Linked DNA regions of Variovorax paradoxus. Each later gene encodes a partner of the first gene's protein in a complex. Links are inferred from orthologs where the notes say so. Each region holds a gene or a part of one and is shown in the gene's direction. Other genes may lie near its edges.

Region 1 (4,019 bases):
TTCATACCAGGCGGTCTGCAGGAATTCCTTGCGCGACGGCCAGTCGGGAATCTTCTTCTTGAGCCGTTCGCTCATTTCGCCGAGCCAGCGCAGGTAGACCAGCCGGGCCTCGGTGTTCGGGAACTCGGGCACCGGCGGCGCCTTGTTGTGGATGGCCGAACTCAGCGCTGTGCGCACCGAGTCGATCAGCGGCTCCTCGATCTGCGCGCCGGCCTGGGCGGTCCGGGGCAGCGACAACATCGTGAGGGCGCTCGCCGTCATGGCGCCGCCCAGGCAATGGCGTCGCGAGAGACCGCCCTCCAGGCTCATTTCGCGAGCTTGCCGGTGATGAATTCGGCGATGCCGGCGGCGGGCACCTTGGTGGCCGCGGTGTCGCGCCGGCCCTGGTATTCGAGCTGACCTTCCTTCAGGCCGCGGTCGGAGATGACCACGCGGTGCGGCACGCCGATGAGTTCCCAGTCGGCGAACATCGCGCCGGGGCGCTCGCCGCGGTCGTCGAGCAGCACGTCGACGCCCTTGGCGAGCAGCTCTTCATAGAGCGCTTCGGCCGCGACCTTGACCTCGGGGCTGCGGTCCATGCCGATCGGGCAGACCACCACGGTGAACGGCGCCAGCGCGTCGGGCCAGATGATGCCGCGCTCGTCGTGGTTCTGTTCGATGGCGGCGGCGGGCAGGCGCGTGATGCCGATGCCGTAGCAGCCCATCTCGAGGAATTGCGGCTTGCCGCCTTCGTCGAGGTAGGTGGCGTTCATGTCCTTGCTGTACTTGGTGCCGAGCACGAACACGTGGCCCACTTCGATGCCGCGCTCGATGGCCAGCACGCCCTTGCCGTCGGGCGAGGCGTCGCCGGCGACCACGTTGCGGATGTCGGCCACCAGGTCGGGCTCGGGCAGGTCGCGGCCCCAGTTGACGCCGGTCATGTGGAAGTCGACCTCGTTCGCACCGGTGATCCAGTCGGCCAGCACGGCGGCCTCGCGGTCGGCCACCAGCTTGACGGGCTTCTTGAGATTCAGCGGGCCCAGGTAGCCGGGCTTGCAGCCGAAGTGCTCGTCGATTTCAGCGAGGGTCGCAAAGCGGAAGCCCTGGTCCAGGCCGGGCAGCTTGCTGACCTTGATCTCGTTCATGTCGTGGTCGCCGCGCAGCAGCAGCAGCCAGACCTGCGAGCCCTTGGGATTGCCGGCCGCGTCGAGGATGTCGGTGGCCAGCACCAGCGACTTGATGGTGGTGGAAAGCGGCACGCCGAGCAGCTCGGCCACGTCGGCGCAGGTGCTCTTGCCGGGGGTCGGCGTCTTCTCGAGCGCCTTGGCGGCGGCGGGACGCGGGCCGGCCGGCGCGAGCGCCTCGGCCTTTTCCATGTTGGCGGCGTAGTCGCTGTCGGGGCAGTAGACGATGGCGTCTTCGCCGGTGGCGGCGATCACCTGGAATTCTTCGCTCAGGTCGCCGCCGATGGCGCCGCTGTCGGCCGCCACGGCGCGGTAGCGCAGACCGAAGCGGTCGAAGATGTTGCGGTAGGCCTGCGCCATGATCTGGTAGCTGGCCTTGGCCGCGTCGAGGTCGCGGTCGAAGCTGTAGGCGTCCTTCATGATGAATTCGCGCCCGCGCATCAGGCCGAAGCGCGGACGGCGCTCGTCACGGAACTTGGTCTGGATCTGATAGAAATTCTTCGGCAGCTGCTTGTAGCTGCGGATTTCCTGGCGCGCGATGTCAGTCACCACTTCTTCGCTGGTCGGCTGGATCACGAAGTCGCGGTCATGGCGGTCCTTGATGCGCAGCAGCTCGGGGCCCATCTTCTCAAAGCGGCCGGTCTCCTGCCAGAACTCGGCCGGCTGCACCACGGGCATCGTCATCTCGACGGCGCCGGCGCGGTTCATTTCCTCGCGCACGATGGCCTCGACCTTGCGGATCACGCGCAGCCCCATGGGCATGTAGGTGTAGATGCCCGTGCCGAGCTTCTTGATCATGCCGGCGCGCATCATGAGCCGGTGGCTCGCGACCTCTGCGTCAGCGGGCGCTTCCTTGAGGGTGGAGACAAAAAATCGGGAAGCTTTCATCGGGATCGCGGTGATGGAAACGGGAATGGAAGTGGGGAACTGCTCCCCCGGAGAGACCCTGAGAGCCTGCATCGCAGCTTGCCGAGGGCAACCCGGCATGCATAATCGACTCAGTTCAAAAATTGGGGTTTGATTATGCTCGACCGGGACGGCTTCAGGCCCAACGTCGGCATCATCCTGCTCAACCAGAGAAACCAGGTTTTCTGGGGCAAGCGCATACGCACGCATTCCTGGCAGTTTCCGCAAGGCGGCATAGACCGCGGCGAAAGTCCCGAGCAAGCCATGTTCCGGGAACTGCATGAGGAAGTGGGGCTCCATCCGGAGCATGTGCGCATCGTGGCCCGTACCCGCGACTGGTTGCGCTACGAGGTGCCGGATCGGTTCATCCGCCGTGACGCACGGGGCCACTACAAGGGCCAGAAACAAATCTGGTATTTGCTGCAACTCGTCGGCCACGATTGGGATCTCAACCTGCGTGCAACCGACCATCCCGAATTCGACGCCTGGCGCTGGCATGACTACTGGGTGCCGCTCGACGTCGTCGTCGAGTTCAAGCGCGGCGTCTACGAGATGGCGCTCACCGAGCTTGCTCGCTACCTGCCACGGCAGGATTTCCGCAACCGCTTCCTGCGCAGCAACGTGCGCGCCCGAGAATTCGAGCGCCATTCGCTGGACGCCGGCGCGCCGCCCGGACTGGACCTGCCGCCGGGCGGCAGCTTCGATCCGCATCCAGACATTCCTTCAGTGAGCGATGAACCTTCTGCCAACCACAACGCGCCCTTCCTTCCGACGCAACGCTGAACGCGCGCTCCTGCTCGCCTGCTTCGGCATCCTTGCCGGATGCGCCTCGGGCAACCACGATACCGACAACGCCGACTGGGCCCAGGCCGGCATGCCGCCGCCGCCCAAGCGCTCCGAGACAGACAGGGAGTGGGCCGAAACCGCCGTTCCGCCGCCCCCGGCGTTCAGCGAAAGCCGCTTGCTGCAAATCTCGATGCCGCCGTACATGAGCCTGCAGTTCGGCATCGACCCGAACACGATCGCCATCACCGGCGACGGCATCGTGCGCTACGTGGTGGTGGCGCACAACCGTTCCGGCGGCGCCGTCAACGCCTTCTACGAAGGCGTGCGCTGCTCGACCTCGGAGATGAAAAGCTACGCCCGCTACAACGAAGGCCGCTGGCACGAGAACGAAAAGCCCGAATGGAAGCGGTTCTACGACCTGAACTCCAGCTACACCAAGGCACTGGCCGGCCAGGCGCTGTGCCGGGGTAATGCGCCGCGCGCATCGGTCGGGGAAATGGTCCAGAACATCCGGAATCCGGTCCGGGAAGTGCAATAAGCAAAAACAAACGGGGCCCTGGGCCCCGTTTCAGTTTTCTGCCTCAGCTGGGCATCAGCACCATGTTGTCGCGGTGGACCATTTCAGGTTCCGCCACGTAGCCCAGCAGGCGCTCGAATTCGGACGAGGGCTTGCGGCAGAGCAAGCGCGCCTCCACGCTCGAATAGTTGGCCAGGCCCCGGGCCAGTTCGACGCCCTCGGCATCGCGCACTGCGATCACGTCGCCTCGCGAGAACTCGCCCGATACGGCCGTCATGCCGATCGGCAGCAGGCTCTTGCCCTCGGCCCTCACCTTGGCCGCCGCGCCGGCGTCGACGACGACAGCGCCGCGCAGCTGCAGGTGGTCAGCCATCCAGCGCTTGCGGGCCTGGTGTTTGGCGGTCTGCGCCACCAGCAGCGTCCCGATGGATTCGCCCTTCGCCAGGCGCAGCAGCGCATCGGCTTCTCGCCCCCAGGCAATGACGGTGGAAGCGCCTGAACCCGCGGCACGCTTGGCCGCAAGGATCTTGGTGATCATGCCGCCCTTGCCGATGCTCGACCCCGCGCCGCCGGCCATGGCCTCGAGGGCCGGATCGCCCGCCGCGGCCTCGTGCACGAACTTCGCTTCCAGATCTTTGCGCGGGTCG
Region 2 (16,003 bases), 4.3 Mb from region 1 along the record:
TCGAGGTCGCTCGCGGCGCCGAGCAGCCAGCGGCCTTCCTTGAGCATTTCTTCCCCGGCGGGCGTGAGCGTGACGCGCGGCCCGTTGCGCTCGAACAGCAGCATGCCGAGCTGTTCCTCGAGCTTGCCCACGGCATACGAGATGGTGGAGGGCACCTTGTTCAGGCGCGTGGCGGCGGCGGCGAAGGAGCCGTGGCGCGCGATGGCGTCGACGACCTCGATGGCTTCCAGGCTGAGTTTGAGCACGCGTCGGTCCTTGTCGAAAAATGAATGATCGAAAAATTCGATGATTGAGGGTGAAAAGTTTCGTCGATGACGGTGGGAGAGAACCCGATGATTCAGTCCGTGCCAAGGAGATTCCCTCCGAACGCAATTGTGAATTCAATCGAACGTCAACTCAACCCCAGGAGCTTTTCTCATGTCCATCAAAGCCACCCCCACCGCCGGCGCCAAGCTGCTCACGCCCACCGACCACACGCTGGTGATGATCGACTTCCAGTCGCAGATGGCCTTTGCCACGCACTCCATCGACGCCGTGAACCTGCGCAACAACGCCGCGCTGGTGGCGCAGGCGGCGGCCGGTTTCGGCGTGTCGACCATCCTCACGACGGTGGCTGAAAAAAGCTTCTCGGGCCCGATGTTCAGCGAGATCACCGACGCCTTTCCGGGCCAGAAAATGCTCGATCGCACCTCGATGAACACCTGGGAAGACGCCGCCGTGATCGATCGCGTGAACCAGATCGGCAAGCCGCGCATCGTGCTGGCTGGCTTGTGGACCAGCGTGTGCATCGTCGGCCCGGCGCTGTCGGCCCTGGACCAGGGCTTCGAGGTGTACGTGATCGCCGACGCCTGCGGTGACGTCTCGGCCGAGGCGCACAACCGCGCGATGGAGCGCATGGTGCAGGCCGGCGCGCAGCCGATGACCTCGCTGCAATACCTGCTCGAGCTGCAGCGCGACTGGGCCCGCGGCGAAACCTACGAGCTGACCACCGGCATCGCGAAGAAGGTGGGCGGCGCCTACGGCCTGGGCGTGACCTACGCCAAGACCATGTTCGGCGCGCACGAAGGCTGAAAGCCGGGGTGAACCAGATGAAGCCCTATGTCCTGTCGCTCGCGCTCGGCCTCCTGGTCGGCGTGATCTACGCACTCTTCCAGGTGCGCTCGCCGGCGCCGCCGGTCATCGCCCTGGTGGGGCTTCTGGGGATCCTGCTCGGCGAGCAGATCCCGCCGCTCATCAAGAGCGTGATCAAGCCCGACGCGGTGGCCACCTCGTGGCTGCACCACCAGGTGAAGCCGCATGTGTTCGGCGAGCTGCCGAAGTGCGCGCAGCCCACGCCGGCGAACACCGCCGAAGCCCCGTCTTCCGGCAGGCGCGACGCATGAACCCGTCCGCAGACTCCAGCCGCCGGCGCCTCCTCGGAGCGCTCGGCGCCACCCTCGCAGCCCCCGGCCTCGCGGTCGCCTCTTTCTCCGACACCATGACCACCAACACCGCAACCCCAGACCTGATCCTGCACAACGGTCGCTTCACCACGCTGGACCGCGCCAACCCGGTGGCCGACGCCGTGGCCATCAAGGACGGCCGCTTCACCCGCGTGGGCCGCGCCGAAGACGTGCTGCCGCTGGCCGGCGGCGCCACCCGCGTGATCGACCTGCAGGGCAAGCGCGTGCTGCCGGGGCTGATCGACAACCACCTGCACATCATCCGCGGCGGGCTCAACTTCAACCTGGAGCTGCGCTGGGACGGCGTGCGCAGCCTGGCCGACGCCATGGGCATGCTCAAGCGGCAGGTGGCCATCACTCCCGCGCCGCAGTGGGTGCGCGTGGTGGGCGGCTTCACCGAGCACCAGTTCGCGGAAAAGCGCCTGCCGACCATCGAGGAACTGAACGCGGTGGCGCCCGACACGCCGGTGTTCATCCTGCACCTGTACGACCGCGCGCTGCTCAACGGCGCCGCGCTGCGCGCCGTGGGCTACACCAAGGACACGCCCGCGCCTCCCGGCGGCGAGATCGTGCGCGACAGCGCCGGCAACCCCACGGGCCTGCTGCTGGCCAAGCCCAACGCAGCCATCCTCTACGCCACGCTGGCCAAGGGCCCGAAGCTGCCCTTCGACTACCAGCTCAATTCCACGCGCCACTTCATGCGCGAGCTCAACCGCCTGGGCGTGACCGGCGCCATCGACGCGGGCGGCGGCAACCAGAACTACCCCGACGACTACGAAGTGATCCAGAAGCTCGCCGACGACGGCCAGCTCACCATCCGCCTGGCCTACAACCTGTTCACGCAGAAGCCCAAGCAGGAAAAGGAAGACTTCCTCAACTGGACCGCCAACTCCAAGTACAAGCAGGGCGACGACTACTTCCGCCACAACGGCGCCGGCGAGATGCTGGTGTTTTCCGCCGCCGACTTCGAGGACTTCCGCCAGCCGCGCCCCGAGATGGCGCCCGAGATGGAAGGCGACCTGGAGGGCGTGGTGCGCATCCTGGCGCAGAACCGCTGGCCCTGGCGCATGCATGCCACCTACGACGAGACCATCAGCCGTTCGCTCGACGTGTTCGAGAAGGTCAACAAAGATACGCCGCTGGCCGGCCTGAACTGGTTCTTCGACCATGCCGAGACCATTACCGAGAAGTCGATGGACCGCATCGCCGCGCTGGGCGGCGGCGTGGCCGTGCAGCACCGCATGGCCTACCAGGGCGAATACTTCGTGGAGCGCTACGGCGCCGCCGCGGCCGAGGCCACGCCGCCGGTCAAGCGCATGCTGGAGCACGGCCTGAAGGTCTCGGCCGGCACCGACGCGACGCGGGTGGCCTCGTACAACCCATGGGTGTCGCTGTCGTGGCTGGTCACGGGCAAGACGGTGGGCGGCCTGCAGATCACGCCGCAGCGCAACCTGCTCGACCGCGAACAGGCGCTGCGCATGTGGACCGAGAACGTCACCTGGTTCTCGAACGAGGAGGGCAAGAAGGGCCGCATCCAGGCCGGCCAGCTCGCCGACCTCGTGGTGCCCGACCGCGACTTCTTCGCCTGCCCCGAATCGGACATTGCCGACACCACGGCGCTGCTCACGATGGTGGGCGGCAAGGTGGTCTACGGCGCCGGCGCCTTCGCCTCGCACGACGAGGGCTCGGTGCCTCCTGCCATGCCCGACTGGTCGCCCGCGCGCACCTTCGGCGGCTATGCCGGCTGGGCCGACAAGAAGGAAGGCGCGCCGCTGCAGAAGGTGATGCGCAACGCTGCTGCGTCCTGCGGCTGCGCCAACAACTGCAACGTGCACGGTCACAGCCACGCCACGGCCTGGAGCAGCAAGCTGCCCGTTGGCGACCTGAAGAGCTTCTGGGGCGCCCTCGGCTGCGCCTGCTGGGCGGTGTGAGGATGACGATGCGCTGGACAACCACACCCGCACTGCGCTGGATCGCCTTGCTGCTGCTGTGCGCGGCCTACCTGCAGGGCGGCCTGAACAAGGCGATGGACTTCGACGCGGCCCTGGCCGAGATGAACCACTTCGGCATGTCGCCGGCCGGCCCGCTGGCCGTGGCGGTCATCGTGCTGGAGCTGGGCGCCTCGGCGCTGATCCTCACGGGCCGGCTGCGCTGGCTCGGCGCGCTGGCGCTCGCCGGCTTCACGCTGATGGCGACCTTCGTGGCGCTGCGCTTCTGGCAGATGCCCGTCGGGCAGGAGCGCTTCATGGCGGCCAACTCCTTCTTCGAGCACCTGGGGCTGGTCGGCGGTTTCCTGCTGGTCGCCTGGCATGACCTGAAGGAGCGCGCCCATGTCTGAACAATCCACGCGCGGTGCCTTCGCGCCGCTGCGCCAGCCGGTGTTCGCGGTGCTCTGGGCCGCCACCGTGCTGGGCAATGTCGGCAGCTTCATGCGCGACGTGGCCAGCTCCTGGCTGGTGACCGACCTGTCGGCCAGCCCGACGGCGGTGGCGCTGATCCAGACGGCGGCCACGCTGCCGGTGTTCCTGCTCGCCATTCCGGCGGGCGTGCTGTCGGACATCCTCGACCGGCGGCGCTTCCTCATCTTCGTGCAACTGGTGCTGGCGGCGGTGAGCGGCACGCTGCTGGTGCTCTCGCACACCGGTGCGCTCACGGTCGAATACCTGATCGCGCTGACTTTCGTGGGCGGCATCGGCGCGGCGCTGATGGGGCCGACCTGGCAGTCCATCGTGCCGGAGCTGGTGCCGCGTGCCGACCTGAAGGGCGCGGTGGCGCTGAACTCGCTGGGCATCAACATTGCGCGTTCCATCGGGCCGGCGGCGGGCGGGCTGATCCTTGCGAGCTTCGGCGCGGCGGCCACCTACGGCGTCGACGTGCTGAGCTATGTGTTCGTGATCGCGGCGCTGCTGTGGTGGAAGCGCCCGGCGCCGGCGGACAGCGGGCTGTCGGAAAACTTCCTCGGTGCCTTCCGCGCCGGCCTGCGCTACACGCGTGCCAGCAAGGAGCTGCATGTGGTGCTGCTGCGCGCGGCGGTGTTCTTCCTGTTCGCCAGTTCGGTGTGGGCGCTGCTGCCGCTGGTGGCGCGCCAGATGCTGGGCGGCAGCGCGGGCTTCTACGGCGTGCTGCTCGGCGCGGTGGGTGCGGGCGCCATCGGCGGCGCGCTGGTGATGCCGCGCCTGCGCGCCCGGCTCGACGCCGACGGCATGCTGCTGCTGGCCGCGTTGCTCACGGCCGCCGTCATGGGCAGCCTGGTCTTCGCGCCGCCGAAGTGGCTGGCGGTGCTGCTGCTGTTGGTGCTGGGCCTGGGCTGGATCATTGCGCTGACCACGCTCAACGGCGTAGCCCAGTCGATCCTGCCGAACTGGGTGCGCGGACGCGGGCTGGCGGTGTACCTCACGGTGTTCAACGGCGCGATGGCGGCCGGCAGCCTGGGCTGGGGCCTGGTGGCGCAGCAGATCGGCGTGCCGGCCACGCTGGTGGCGGGAGCCGTGGGGCTTGTTGTGGTCGGGCTGGTGTTTCACCGGGTGCGGCTGCCGGCCGGCGAGGCCGACCTGCAGGCATCGAACCACTGGCCCGAGCCGCTGCTCGCCGAACCGGTGGCGCACGACCGCGGGCCGGTGATGATCCAGATCGAGTACCGCATCCGCAAGGACGACCGCCCGGCCTTCCTGCAGGCGATGAAGCGCCTGTCTCTTGAACGCCGCCGCGACGGCGCCTACGCTTGGGGCCTGCACGAGCACACGGTCGACGGGGAGCGGGTGATCGAGTGGTTCCTCGTCGAATCGTGGGCGGAGCATCTGCGCCAGCACCACCGGGTGTCGCAGGCCGACGCCGACCTGCAGGGCGAAGCGCTGCGCTTTCACATCGGGCCGGGCAAGCCCGAGGTGCATCACTTTCTTGCGATCTGATTTCCCTTCGTTCCTTCCTTCGTTCATTCACTCCACTGGAAAAACCATGACCACACTCACACTGCGCGACGGCACCGAGCTCTATTACAAGGACTGGGGCTCGGGTCAGCCCATTCTCTTCAGCCACGGTTGGCCGCTCAGCGCCGACATGTGGGACGCCCAGATGCTGTTCTTCGCCGAGCGCGGCTACCGCACCATCGCATTCGACCGCCGCGGCTTCGGCCGTTCGAGCCAGCCGTGGACAGGCTACGACTACGACACCTTCGCCGACGACATTTCCGAGCTGATCGAGAAGCTCGACCTCAAGGACGTGATCCTTGCGGGCTTCTCGATGGGCGGCGGCGACGTGACGCGCTACATCGCGCGCAAGGGCAGTGCGCGCGTGGCCAGGCTGGCGCTCATCAGCGCCGTGACGCCGCTGTTCATGAAGACGGCCGACCACCCCGTGGGCCCCGACGCCTCGCTGTTCGCAGGCATCCGCGCCGGGCTGGCGGCCGATCGTCCGCAGTTTCTCGACGACTTCAGCACGGTCTTCTACGGCACCAACCGCCCCGGTGCCAAGGTGTCGCAGGGCGTCTTCAAGCAGACGCTGCAGATTGCGCTGCAGGCCTCGATCAAGGCCACCATCGACTGCGTGACCGCGTTCTCGGAAACCGACTTCCGCCCCGACATGGCGAAGATCGACGTGCCCACGCTCGTGATCCACGGCGACGACGACCAGGTCGTGCCCTTCGAGGCCACCGGCAAGCTCGCGGCAGAAATGATCAAGGGCAGCCAGCTCAAGGTCTATGCCGGTGCGCCGCACGCCACCTGCAACACCCACGCCGATCAGGTCAATGCCGACCTGCTGGCGTTCATCCAGGCCTGATCGCTCCAATCTTCATGACCACGCTTCCTTCCTCCGGCGTCCAGGACAATCCGTCGAAGCACCGTTTCGAGTTCGCATCGCAAGGCGAACGCGCGGTCGCGATCTACACCCTGGCGGGCGATGTCATCACTTTCGTCCACACCCTGGTGCCCGAGGCGCTGCAAGGGCAGGGCGTCGCCAGGCAACTCGTGCTCGCGGGCCTGGCCTCGGCGCGCGAGCGGGGCCTGCGCGTCGTTCCCCAGTGCCCCGTGTTCGCCGCCTACATGCGCGCGCACCCCGAGACGCACGACCTGCTGGCCGACGAAGGCCGCGCGCTGCTGGGCCTCTGAGGCTGCCGGCACATCGCCCCTGGCGACCGGCGGATGGGCCCGCGGTCGTCAGGGGCGGTGCCGGTGGCGATAATCCTGCAATGCGAATCCGCTTTACCAAGATGCAGGGAGCCGGCAACGATTTCGTCGTGCTGGACGAAACGCGCGGCACGCTGGGCCTCAGCGCCGCGCAATACCGCTTTCTGGCCGACCGCCATTTCGGCGTCGGCGCCGACCAGATCCTCACCGTGCGGCCTTCGCCGGCCGAGGGGGTCGATTTCCAATACGTGATCCACAACGCCGACGGCGGCGAAGTGGAGCAGTGCGGCAACGGCGCGCGCTGCTTCATGCGCTTTGTCAGCGAACACAAGCTGACCGACAAGACCGAAGTGCGCGTGCAGACGCTGGCCGGCGTGATCGCGCCGCGCATGGGCGCCGACGGCCGCGTGACCGTCGACATGGGCGCCCCGGTCTTCGAGACCGAGCGCGTGCCCTTCGACACCGCCGGGCTCGATCCGCAGCCCGAGGGGGCGTGGCAGAAATGGCACCTCGCGCTCGGCACGCGCGCCGGCAGCGCTATCGTTTCGGTAGCGGTGCTGTCGATGGGCAACCCGCACGCGGTGCAGGTGGTCGACAACGTCGATACCGCCCCCGTGGCCGAGCAGGGCCCGCAGATCGAGCACCACCCGCGTTTTCCGCAGCGGGTGAACGCGGGCTTCATGCAGGTTGTCGACCGCACGCACATCAAGCTGCGCGTGTTCGAGCGCGGCGCCGGCGAAACGCTGGCCTGCGGCACCGGCGCCTGCGCGGCGGTGGTGGCGGGCATTCGCCTGGGGCTGCTGGAGCGCCGGGTCGACGTGCAGACGCACGGCGGCGTCCTCACGATCGAATGGCAGGGCGAGGGCCAGCCGGTGCTGATGACCGGGCCGGCCACCACGGTGTTCGAGGGCGACATCGAAGTACCCGACACGGTGGATCTGCCATGACCGCTTTCACGAACAACAACGACGCCAACAACGCCATGAACCCGATCACCGAAGACGACATCGCCAACTACCTGGCGAACACGCCCGACTTCTTCGAGCGCCATGCCCAGCTGCTGGCGCAGGTGCAGCTCACCAGCCCGCACGGCAGCCGCGCCGTGAGCCTGCAGGAGCGCCAGGCCGAGATGCTGCGCGAAAAAATCAAGGCGCTGGAGCATCGCCTGATGGACATGGTGCGCCACGGCACCGAGAACGTCGTCATCGCAGACCGCCTGCAGCGCTGGACCAGCGGCCTTTTGACCACGCGCGACCCGCGCAGCCTGCCGTACCGCATCGCGGTCGACCTGCAGTCGCTGTTCCTGGTGCCGCAGACGGCCATCAAGGTGTGGGACTGCAGCAGCGAATACCTCAACGAGGCCTATGCCCAGTGGGTGAGCGACGACGTGAAGGCGCTGGCCACCTCGCTGACCTCGCCGTACTGCGGCCTGAACTCGGGCTTCGAGGCGGCGAGCTGGCTGCCGGAGCCGCAGTCGGCCATGTCGATCGCGCTGATTCCGCTGCGCCCCGACGCCGAGTCGCCGGCCTTCGGCATGCTGGTGCTGGCGTCGCCCGACGCGCAGCGCTTCAACGCCGAGATGGGCACCGACTTCCTCGAGCGCATCGCCGAGCTGGCGTCGGGCGGGCTGTCGCGGCTGCGTCCTTGAGCCGCCCGCGCTGGCTGCGGCGGCCCTGGCAGGTCCTGCTGTTCGGTGGGCTGCTGGCCGGTGTGCTGGCCTACGCGGCCATCGGCGCATTCATCTGGCGGCATGCCGAAGCGTTGCTGGCGAACCCGCCGCAGCATGCGGCCGATGCCGCCCTGGTGCTCGGCAGCCGCGCCTATCTGGACGGCAAGCCGCACCCCTGCCTGTCGGGGCGGGTCGACACGGCGGTGGCAATGGCCAAAACCGGCCTCGTGAAGCAGCTCGCCTTCTCGGGCGGCGTGGATTCCGAAGACGGCCGCACCGAAGCCATCGCGATGCGCGAGCGCGCCCAGGCCGATGGCTACGCCGGGCCGATGCTGCTGGAGCAGGCTTCCACTTCCACCCGGCTGAATCTTTCGCTGTCGCGCCCGCTGCTGGAAGCGGCCGGCGTGCGCAGCGTGGTCATCGTGTCGGAGCCGTTCCACATGTGGCGCATCGAGCGCCTGGTGAAGATGAGCGGCTTCGACCGCCGCTTCGACGTGCAGTACGCGGCGGCGCCCACCTCCTGCTGGAACGCGCTGGGGCCGTTTTCGAAGGGCGCGTTGCGCGAGCCGGCGGCCATCGTGAACAATGTCTTCCGTGGCTTCCTCTTCTGAGCCTTCCGGGCCCGCGACGCCGGCCGTTTCCGCAGCCTCCGGCTGGGTCGAAAAATACCTCGAGCATGTGCGCGTCGAGCGCCGGCTCGCGGCGCGCACGGTCGAGCTTTACGCTTTTCACCTGAAGTCGCTGACCGACCATGCCGCCGAGGCGAAGCTGTCGCTGGACCATGTGCAGACCGCCCACATCCGCCGCTGGATGGCGCAGCTGCACGCCGCCGGGCGCGAGCCGCGCGGCATTGCGCTGGTGCTGTCGTGCTGGCGCAGCTTCTATCGCTGGCTGGGCCATGAAGGGCTGGTCGGCTTCAACCCGGTGCAGGACGTGCATGCGCCCAAGGCCGGCAAGCCCTTGCCCAAGGCGCTGGGCGTGGACGACGCGGTGCGCCTGGCCGAGCTCTACGACCCCGAGGCCGACCCCTGGACCGAGGCGCGCGACAGCGCCATCGTCGAAATGCTCTACGGCTGCGGCCTGCGCGTGAGCGAGCTCACGGGGCTCGACGCCCAGGCGAGCAGCAGCGCGCGGGGCTGGGTCGACCTCGACGCGGGCGACGCCAACGTGCTCGGCAAGGGCAGCAAGCGCCGCATCGTGCCGATGGGCAGCAAGGCGTCCGAGGCGGTGCGCGACTGGCTCGCGGTGCGCGGCGACTGCGCCGCGCTGGCCACCTCGCACCTGCGCGACCCGCGGGCGGCGGCCGCGCTCTTCATCAGCGCCAAGGGCGTGCGGATGTCGTCGCAGGCGGTGTGGAAGCTGCTGCGCGAGCGCAGCCTCAAGGCCGGCCTCGCGGCGCCGGTGCATCCGCACATGCTGCGGCACTCCTTCGCGAGCCATGTGCTGCAGTCCAGCAGCGACCTGCGCGCGGTGCAGGAGCTGCTGGGCCACGCCAGCATCTCGACCACGCAGGTCTATACGCGGCTGGATTTCCAGCACCTGGCCAAGGTGTACGACGCGGCGCATCCGCGTGCGAAGGCCAAGCCAGAGAACGACAAATAAGTAAAGCAAGCAACCAACAATGAAAACCCTTCGCCTCAAACCCGGCAAAGAGCGCTCGATGCAGCGCCGCCACCCCTGGGTCTTCGAATCCGCCATCGCGCGCGGCGGTGCCGACTCCGGCGAAACGGTGCGCGTCGAGTCGCACGACGGGGCTTTCCTGGCATGGGCCGCCTTCAGCCCGGCCTCGAAGATCCGGGCACGGGCCTGGAGTTTTGTCGAAACGCAGCGCATCGATGCTGCGTTCCTCGCATCGGTGTGCGCCCGCGCGGTGGCCGCGCGCGGCCTGTTCGACCTGCAGAGCGACGGCGTGCGAGTGGTGCACGGCGAGGCCGACGGCCTGCCGGGGCTGATCGTCGACCGCTATGGCGACACGCTGGTGGCGCAGTTTCTTTCGGCCGGTGTCGAGCGCTGGAAAGACGTGCTGGCCGACGCGCTGCTCAAGGCCACGGGCCTCGCCAAGCTCTACGAGCGCTCCGACGCGAGCGGCCGCGAGCGCGAGGGCCTGAAGCCCGTCACCGGCTGGCTGCGTGGCGACGGGCCGACCGAAATCGTCATTCGCGAGCACGGCTGGAAGCTGTCGCTCGACATCGCGACCGGTCACAAGACCGGCTTCTACCTCGACCAACGCGACAGCCGCCAGCGCTTTGCCGAGCTGGCGCAGCACCGGCGCTTCCGGCGCGTGCTGAATTGCTTCTGCTACACGGGCGGCTTCACGGTCGCGGCGCTCGCGGGTCTGAAGGCCGCCAACGCGCTGCAGGGCGCGCAACTGGTGTCGGTCGATTCGTCGCTGCCGGCGCTGGAGCGCGCGCGCGGCCACCTGGCGCTGAACGGCTTCGAGGGGCAGGGCATAGAGGCCGAATTCCTCGACGCCAACGTGAACACGGTGCTGCGCGAGTTCATCGACCAGGGGCGCACCTTCGACGCCATCGTGCTCGATCCGCCCAAGTTCGCGCCCACGGCGGCGCATGCCGAGCGCGCGGCGCGGGCCTACAAGGACATCAACCGCCTCGCGCTCAAGCTGCTGGAGCCGGGCGGGGTGCTGCTCACTTTCTCGTGCTCGGGCGGCATCAGCGCCGACCTGTTCCACAAGATCGTGGCCTCGGCCGGGATCGACGCCGGCGTGGACGGCTACATCGCCGAGCGGCTGGGCGCGGCGCCCGACCACCCGATGACCATCGAGTTCCCGGAAGGGGAGTACCTGAAGGGCCTGGTGGTGGTCCGGAAACCGGCTTGACCCTGCCGGCAACGCAACTCAGTGGCATTGGCTAAACTGCCGGCCAAGTCTTTTTTCGCCCCTTTTTTCCTGTTTTCCGCTTCCGGAGCACTCCCCACATGGCCCTCATTCCCGCGACCATCCTCACCGGCTTTCTCGGCTCGGGCAAAACCACGCTGCTCAAGCGCATCCTGACCGAGGCCCACGGCCAGAAGATCGCGGTCATCGAGAACGAGTTCGGCGAGGAGAACATCGACAGCGACATCCTTGTCACGGAGTCGAAGGAGCAGATCGTGCAGATGAGCAACGGCTGCGTCTGCTGCACCATCCGCGAAGACCTGCGCGAGGCGCTGCAACTGCTGGCCGCCAAGAAGCGCCAGGGCCTGCTGGACTTCGACCGCGTGGTGATCGAGACCACGGGTCTTGCCGACCCGGGCCCGGTGGCGCAGACCTTCTTCATGGACGACGAGATCGCAGAGAGCTACCTGCTCGACTCGATCCTCACGCTGGTGGACGCCAAGCACGCGCCGCAGCAGCTCAACGACCGCCAGGAAGCGCGCCGCCAGGTGGGCTTTGCCGACCAGATCTTCATCAGCAAGAGCGAGCTGGTGTCGGCCGAGGAGACCGAGGCGCTGATTCACCGCCTGAAGCACATGAACCCGCGCGCGCCGCAGCAGAAGGCGCATTTCGGCGACGTGCCGCTGAAAGACATCTTCGACCTGCGCGGCTTCAACCTGAACGCCAAGCTGGACATCGACCCCGACTTCCTCAAGGAAGACGACCACGACCATCACGACCATGACCACGCGCATGGCGAGCACTGCGACCACCCCTCGCACAAGCACGAAGGCGGCCACGGCCACCATCACCACACGGACGACGACGTCAAGAGCTTCGTCTACAAGGCCGACCGCGCCTTCGACCCGGCCAAGCTGGAAGACTTCCTGGGCGCGATCGTCAACATCTACGGCCCGCGCATGCTGCGCTACAAGGGCGTGCTGAACATGAAGGGCACCGAGCGCAAGGTGATCTTCCAGGGCGTGCACCAGCTCATGGGCAGCGACCTGGGCCCGGAATGGGGCAAGGACGAAGCGCGCCAGAGCCGCATGGTGTTCATCGGCATCGAGCTGCCGCGCGAAATTCTGGAGCAGGGCCTGGAGCAGTGCCTGGTCTGAGTCCCTGACTTGCTCTTTCCCCCGCTGGGGGAAGGTCGGGATGGGGGCAGGCCTGCGAACAGGCGCCATGCTTTTCGGGAGGCCGTCGTGCCCCCACCCCGCCCTCCCCCAGCGGGGGAGGGAGACATACCCTGCTACTTGCCCAGCCCGCCCAGCGGCTTGCCGTTGACCTTCAGGTTGCCGTCGCTGAACTCGACCTGAGCGGTCACGTCGTCGCCGTCGCGCTTCACGAAGCCGCTCTGCTCGCCTTGGGTGACCAGCAGCGCCACCGTTTCGGGCGGGGGCGTCTGGCCGCTCTCGGCGCCGGTTTCGGCCAGTTTCTCGAGCCATTGCATCGGCAGGCGTGCATTGGCCTTGAGCACGCCGCGCTTGAGCAGCAGCGCGGTGCCGGGCGACTGCAGGTCTTCGTCGGTCACGCCGGCCATGCTGACCGAGTAGCTGAGTTCGGCGCGCTTGCCGTCGATCTCGACCAGCATCTTGTCGATGCCGGCTTCGGGGCCGTACTTGGCCATGGCCTTGAGGTCCGGCGCGAGCTGGTCGGCCAGGGCGCTCATGGCGGCCTGGGAGGCCTTGCTGCCGCCCTTGCCGCAGCCGTTGGCGGCGCTGGACTGGATCCAGGCGTCGGCCAGCTTCTTGTAGCCGGCGGCATGGATGCGGCGGGCGCCGCTGGTCAGCTCGAACTTGTCGATCTTGGTGGCGCCGATCTTGCCGGCGCCCTTGAGGGTGCCTTCGGACGCGTAGAGGCCGTCCTTGATGCTGGCACCGCCCACCAGGTCGATGCCCTGCAGCAGCACGGTCGGCAGCGGCTTGCGCGGCGTGTCGTCGTCGCCCGCGCTCGCGCCCAGGCCCTTGGGGGCGGCGAATTCCAGCGTGTCGAGGCGGCCTTCGGTCTTGCCAGTGGCCAGGAACCAGCCGGCGCTGCTGTCCATGTCGGCCTTGGCCGTGAGCTTGCCCATCTTCATGGTCAGGCCGGTGCGGGTGTCGTTGAGGTCGAAGCCGGGCATCGTCAGGTCGTAGCGCACCTGGGTGCGCGCGGCGTTCACGTCCATGCGCAGCTGCGCGCCCTGCCATGTCATCTGGCCCCCCGAGTTCGACACCAAACCGCCGTTTTCCGATGTTTTCGCGGACCGGTGCCATATGAATCAAGCACTTAGCTGAGGCGTTTTGATTTTTATGTAGTGGCAATGTTTTATTGCTGATGTGTTGGCAATTGCCCGTATTTTTTTGCTACACTTCTTCTATGTTCATCAAGCTCACCCGCTCAGGCGGCCACACCTACGCCCAGTTGGTGGAGTCCTTCCGAGACGAACACGGCAAACCCCGCCAGCGCACGCTGGCCACCATCGGGCGGGTGGACGAAACAGATGGACAAGTCGACTCACTGCTGGGCGGTCTGCTTCGCGCCAAGGGTCGCTCACTGAGTGAGACATCCGTTCCCCAGGTGCGTTTTGAATCCGCACTGGCCCTGGGCGATGTCTGGGCGCTGGATCAACTCTGGCACGAGTTGGGTTTCGATGGCTTGGCTGCTGTCTTTCGCCGCGCACGCTTTACCAACCCCATCGAGCATGCCCTGCGGGTGATGGTCTTTAACCGGCTGTGCGACCCCGACTCCAAGCTCGGGTGCTGCGCTGGCTGCAAACCGTCAGCATGCCGGGTATCGATGCAGAGGCACTCACCCACCAGCAACTGCTGCGCAGCATGGATGCGCTCATGGACCACCAGGACGCGGTGGATGAATGCGTGGCGGGCCTTTTGCGCCCGCTGATTGATGAGGATCTGTCGGTGGTGTTCTACGACCTGACCACCATCCGCGCCCAAGGACTGAGCCAGCAAGAGGGTGACGTGCGCCGCTATGGGATGTCCAAGGAAGGCATGGTGGTGCGCCAATTCATGCTCGGCGTGGTGCAAACAGCCGACGGCATGCCTATCTATCACGAGGTGTTTGCGGGCAACACAGCCGAGGCACCGACGTTGGAGCCGACCTTGAAGAAGGTGATGGCGCGTTACCCGCACATCCGCCGCCTGGTGGTGGTGGCTGACCGTGGGCTGCTTTCGCTGGACAACATAGAGGCCTTGTCCGAGTTGCGCTTGTCGGGTGGGGCCAGCGGATCAACCGATCAAGCGCTGGAGTTCATCCTGGCAGTGCCGGGGCGGCGCTATGGCGAGTTCGCAGACATACTGGAGCCGATCAACGCCCGAGCCCGAGCCCGCGCATCAGAGCAAGAAACGACAGAAGAGACTATCGATGAGGCGCAATGGCAGGGTCTTCGTCTGGTGGCGGCCCATAACCCGCAGCAGGCGGCCGAGCAGACTGCCAGTCGTCAGGCGCGCATTGACCAATTGCGCCAGCGCGCCGACCAGCTGGTGGGCAAGCTCGATTCGCAAGATGCAGGCAAGGCACACCGGGGTAGAAAGCTGTCTGATGCGGGTGTGACGGCACGCTTCTTCCATGAGGTGAGCGAGGCGCACCTCAAGCGCATCATCAAGGTCGATTTGCATGCCGATCTGTTCACGTATGACATCGACCAGGCAGCTCTGGCCCGCGCCCAGGCGATGGATGGCAAGCTGCTGCTGGTGACCAACGTGGCGGACTTGACACCCAAAGAGGTGGTGCAGCGCTACAAGGCACTGGCAGACATCGAACGGGGATTTCGGGTGCTGAAGTCGGAGATCGAGATTGCGCCGGTGTTCCACCGCCTGCCCGAGCGCATCAAGGCGCATGCGAGCATTTGCATGCTGGCCCTGATCCTGTACCGCGTGATGCGCCAGCGCCTGAAGATGAGTGGCAGCGATTTGTCACCGGAGGCTGCCCTGGCGGACTTGCGGCGAATTCAGCGCCACCGTGTGAGCATCAACAATGCCGCGCCCATTGCGGGCGTCTCTTCCATCGTCCAACGCCAGACCGATGTGCTGGCCGCACTGAAGATCAAAAAACCCCAGCAAGACACCCAATTGAGCCTGCTGTAGTGGCAGCCGAGAGTCTTGGCCCATACAAATCAAGCACTTAGCGCGGTTGGTGTCGAACTCGGGTGGCCCTTGCCTTCTTCGGCGAGCTTGGCGGGCGCCACCGTCAGGTCGCTGGTGAAGGCGCCGCTGAAGGCGACCTTGGTGTGGGCGGAGAGCGGCTTGGCCTCGCCGAACAGCTTCTTCGCATCGGCCTGGGTCTTGGCGTCGAGCACCAGTTCGCTGTCGATGGTGGCCGCTGCCAGGGTACCGCCGGCCAGCGGGCCGTGGTGGATGGTGTCGCGGATGGTGAAGCGCAGCGGCTTGGCGGGCGCGGCGTCGGCTTCTTCTTCCGGCTCTTCATCCGCGTCCTTGTCGGCTTCCTCCCCGGCCGCGGGTTTCTGCGCGGCGGCGGTGGCGTCGGGCGCGCAGCCGATCTCGAGCGTCACCGTGCTCACGGCGCCGAGGAAGCCGCGGTCGTAGTTGCGCTCGACCACGCGCACCAGCGCGGTCTGCTTCGGAAGTTCGTCGAATGCGGTGTCGTAACGCGACTTGACCTGCGACCCGGCCCACCAGGTGCTGCCCCCGTAGGCCACCGCGATGGCTGCGGCCAGGACGCCCAATACTGCTGCTTTCTTGCTCAAGGCTTGCTTTCTTTTGTCGAATGATCGGATGGCCCGCACCGCCAAAAGGGCAATGGCGGGCTTGCGTCACCCTCTCCAGTGACGCCGCGCGATGCTAATGGACGCGGCCGGCACCCGGACACATCGCCCGCGCTTTCGAGTTCTCTATACAATCGCGCGCCTGTTCCGGCAGCCATACCCCGTCCAAGCGGA

The links.
Region 2: the proteins of L3V85_RS27240 (region 1) and dapF are in contact, whole or in part, in a solved structure (PDB 5YGU), measured with the Escherichia coli proteins. The link is inferred for Variovorax paradoxus from one-to-one orthologs.

What each region holds. Positions count from the first base shown.
Region 1 is NZ_CP091716.1:5,855,609-5,859,627, forward strand. Bases 1,292-4,019 are described here. They hold L3V85_RS27240 (RNA pyrophosphohydrolase), read left to right. Parts: upstream 1,292-2,186; coding sequence 2,187-2,852; downstream 2,853-4,019. Other genes in these bases: L3V85_RS27235 (proline--tRNA ligase), read right to left, coding at 1,292-2,051; L3V85_RS27245 (CNP1-like family protein), read left to right, coding at 2,803-3,393; proB (glutamate 5-kinase), read right to left, coding at 3,437-4,019. In the rest of the region: L3V85_RS27230 (lytic transglycosylase domain-containing protein), read right to left, coding at 1-309; more of L3V85_RS27235, read right to left, coding at 306-1,291. UniProt on the Escherichia coli protein: Master regulator of 5'-end-dependent mRNA decay.
Region 2 is NZ_CP091716.1:1,511,117-1,527,119, forward strand. Bases 5,683-8,569 are described here. They hold dapF (diaminopimelate epimerase), read left to right. Parts: upstream 5,683-6,627; coding sequence 6,628-7,512; downstream 7,513-8,569. Other genes in these bases: L3V85_RS07185 (alpha/beta fold hydrolase), read left to right, coding at 5,683-6,218; L3V85_RS07190 (GNAT family N-acetyltransferase), read left to right, coding at 6,233-6,547; L3V85_RS07200 (DUF484 family protein), read left to right, coding at 7,509-8,213; L3V85_RS07205 (YdcF family protein), read left to right, coding at 8,210-8,569. In the rest of the region: L3V85_RS07155 (LysR family transcriptional regulator), read right to left, coding at 1-245; L3V85_RS07160 (hydrolase), read left to right, coding at 418-1,071; L3V85_RS07165 (DUF1427 family protein), read left to right, coding at 1,089-1,382; L3V85_RS07170 (amidohydrolase), read left to right, coding at 1,478-3,373; L3V85_RS07175 (DoxX family protein), read left to right, coding at 3,382-3,780; L3V85_RS07180 (MFS transporter), read left to right, coding at 3,773-5,350; more of L3V85_RS07185, read left to right, coding at 5,397-5,682; more of L3V85_RS07205, read left to right, coding at 8,570-8,845; L3V85_RS07210 (tyrosine recombinase XerC), read left to right, coding at 8,820-9,836; L3V85_RS07215 (class I SAM-dependent rRNA methyltransferase), read left to right, coding at 9,856-11,070; L3V85_RS07220 (CobW family GTP-binding protein), read left to right, coding at 11,169-12,224; L3V85_RS07225 (DUF945 family protein), read right to left, coding at 12,359-13,321; L3V85_RS07235 (DUF945 family protein), read right to left, coding at 15,221-15,811. UniProt on the Escherichia coli protein: Involved in the succinylase branch of the L-lysine biosynthesis and in the biosynthesis of the pentapeptide incorporated in the peptidoglycan moiety. Catalyzes the stereoinversion of LL-2,6-diaminopimelate (L,L-DAP) to meso-diaminopimelate (meso-DAP).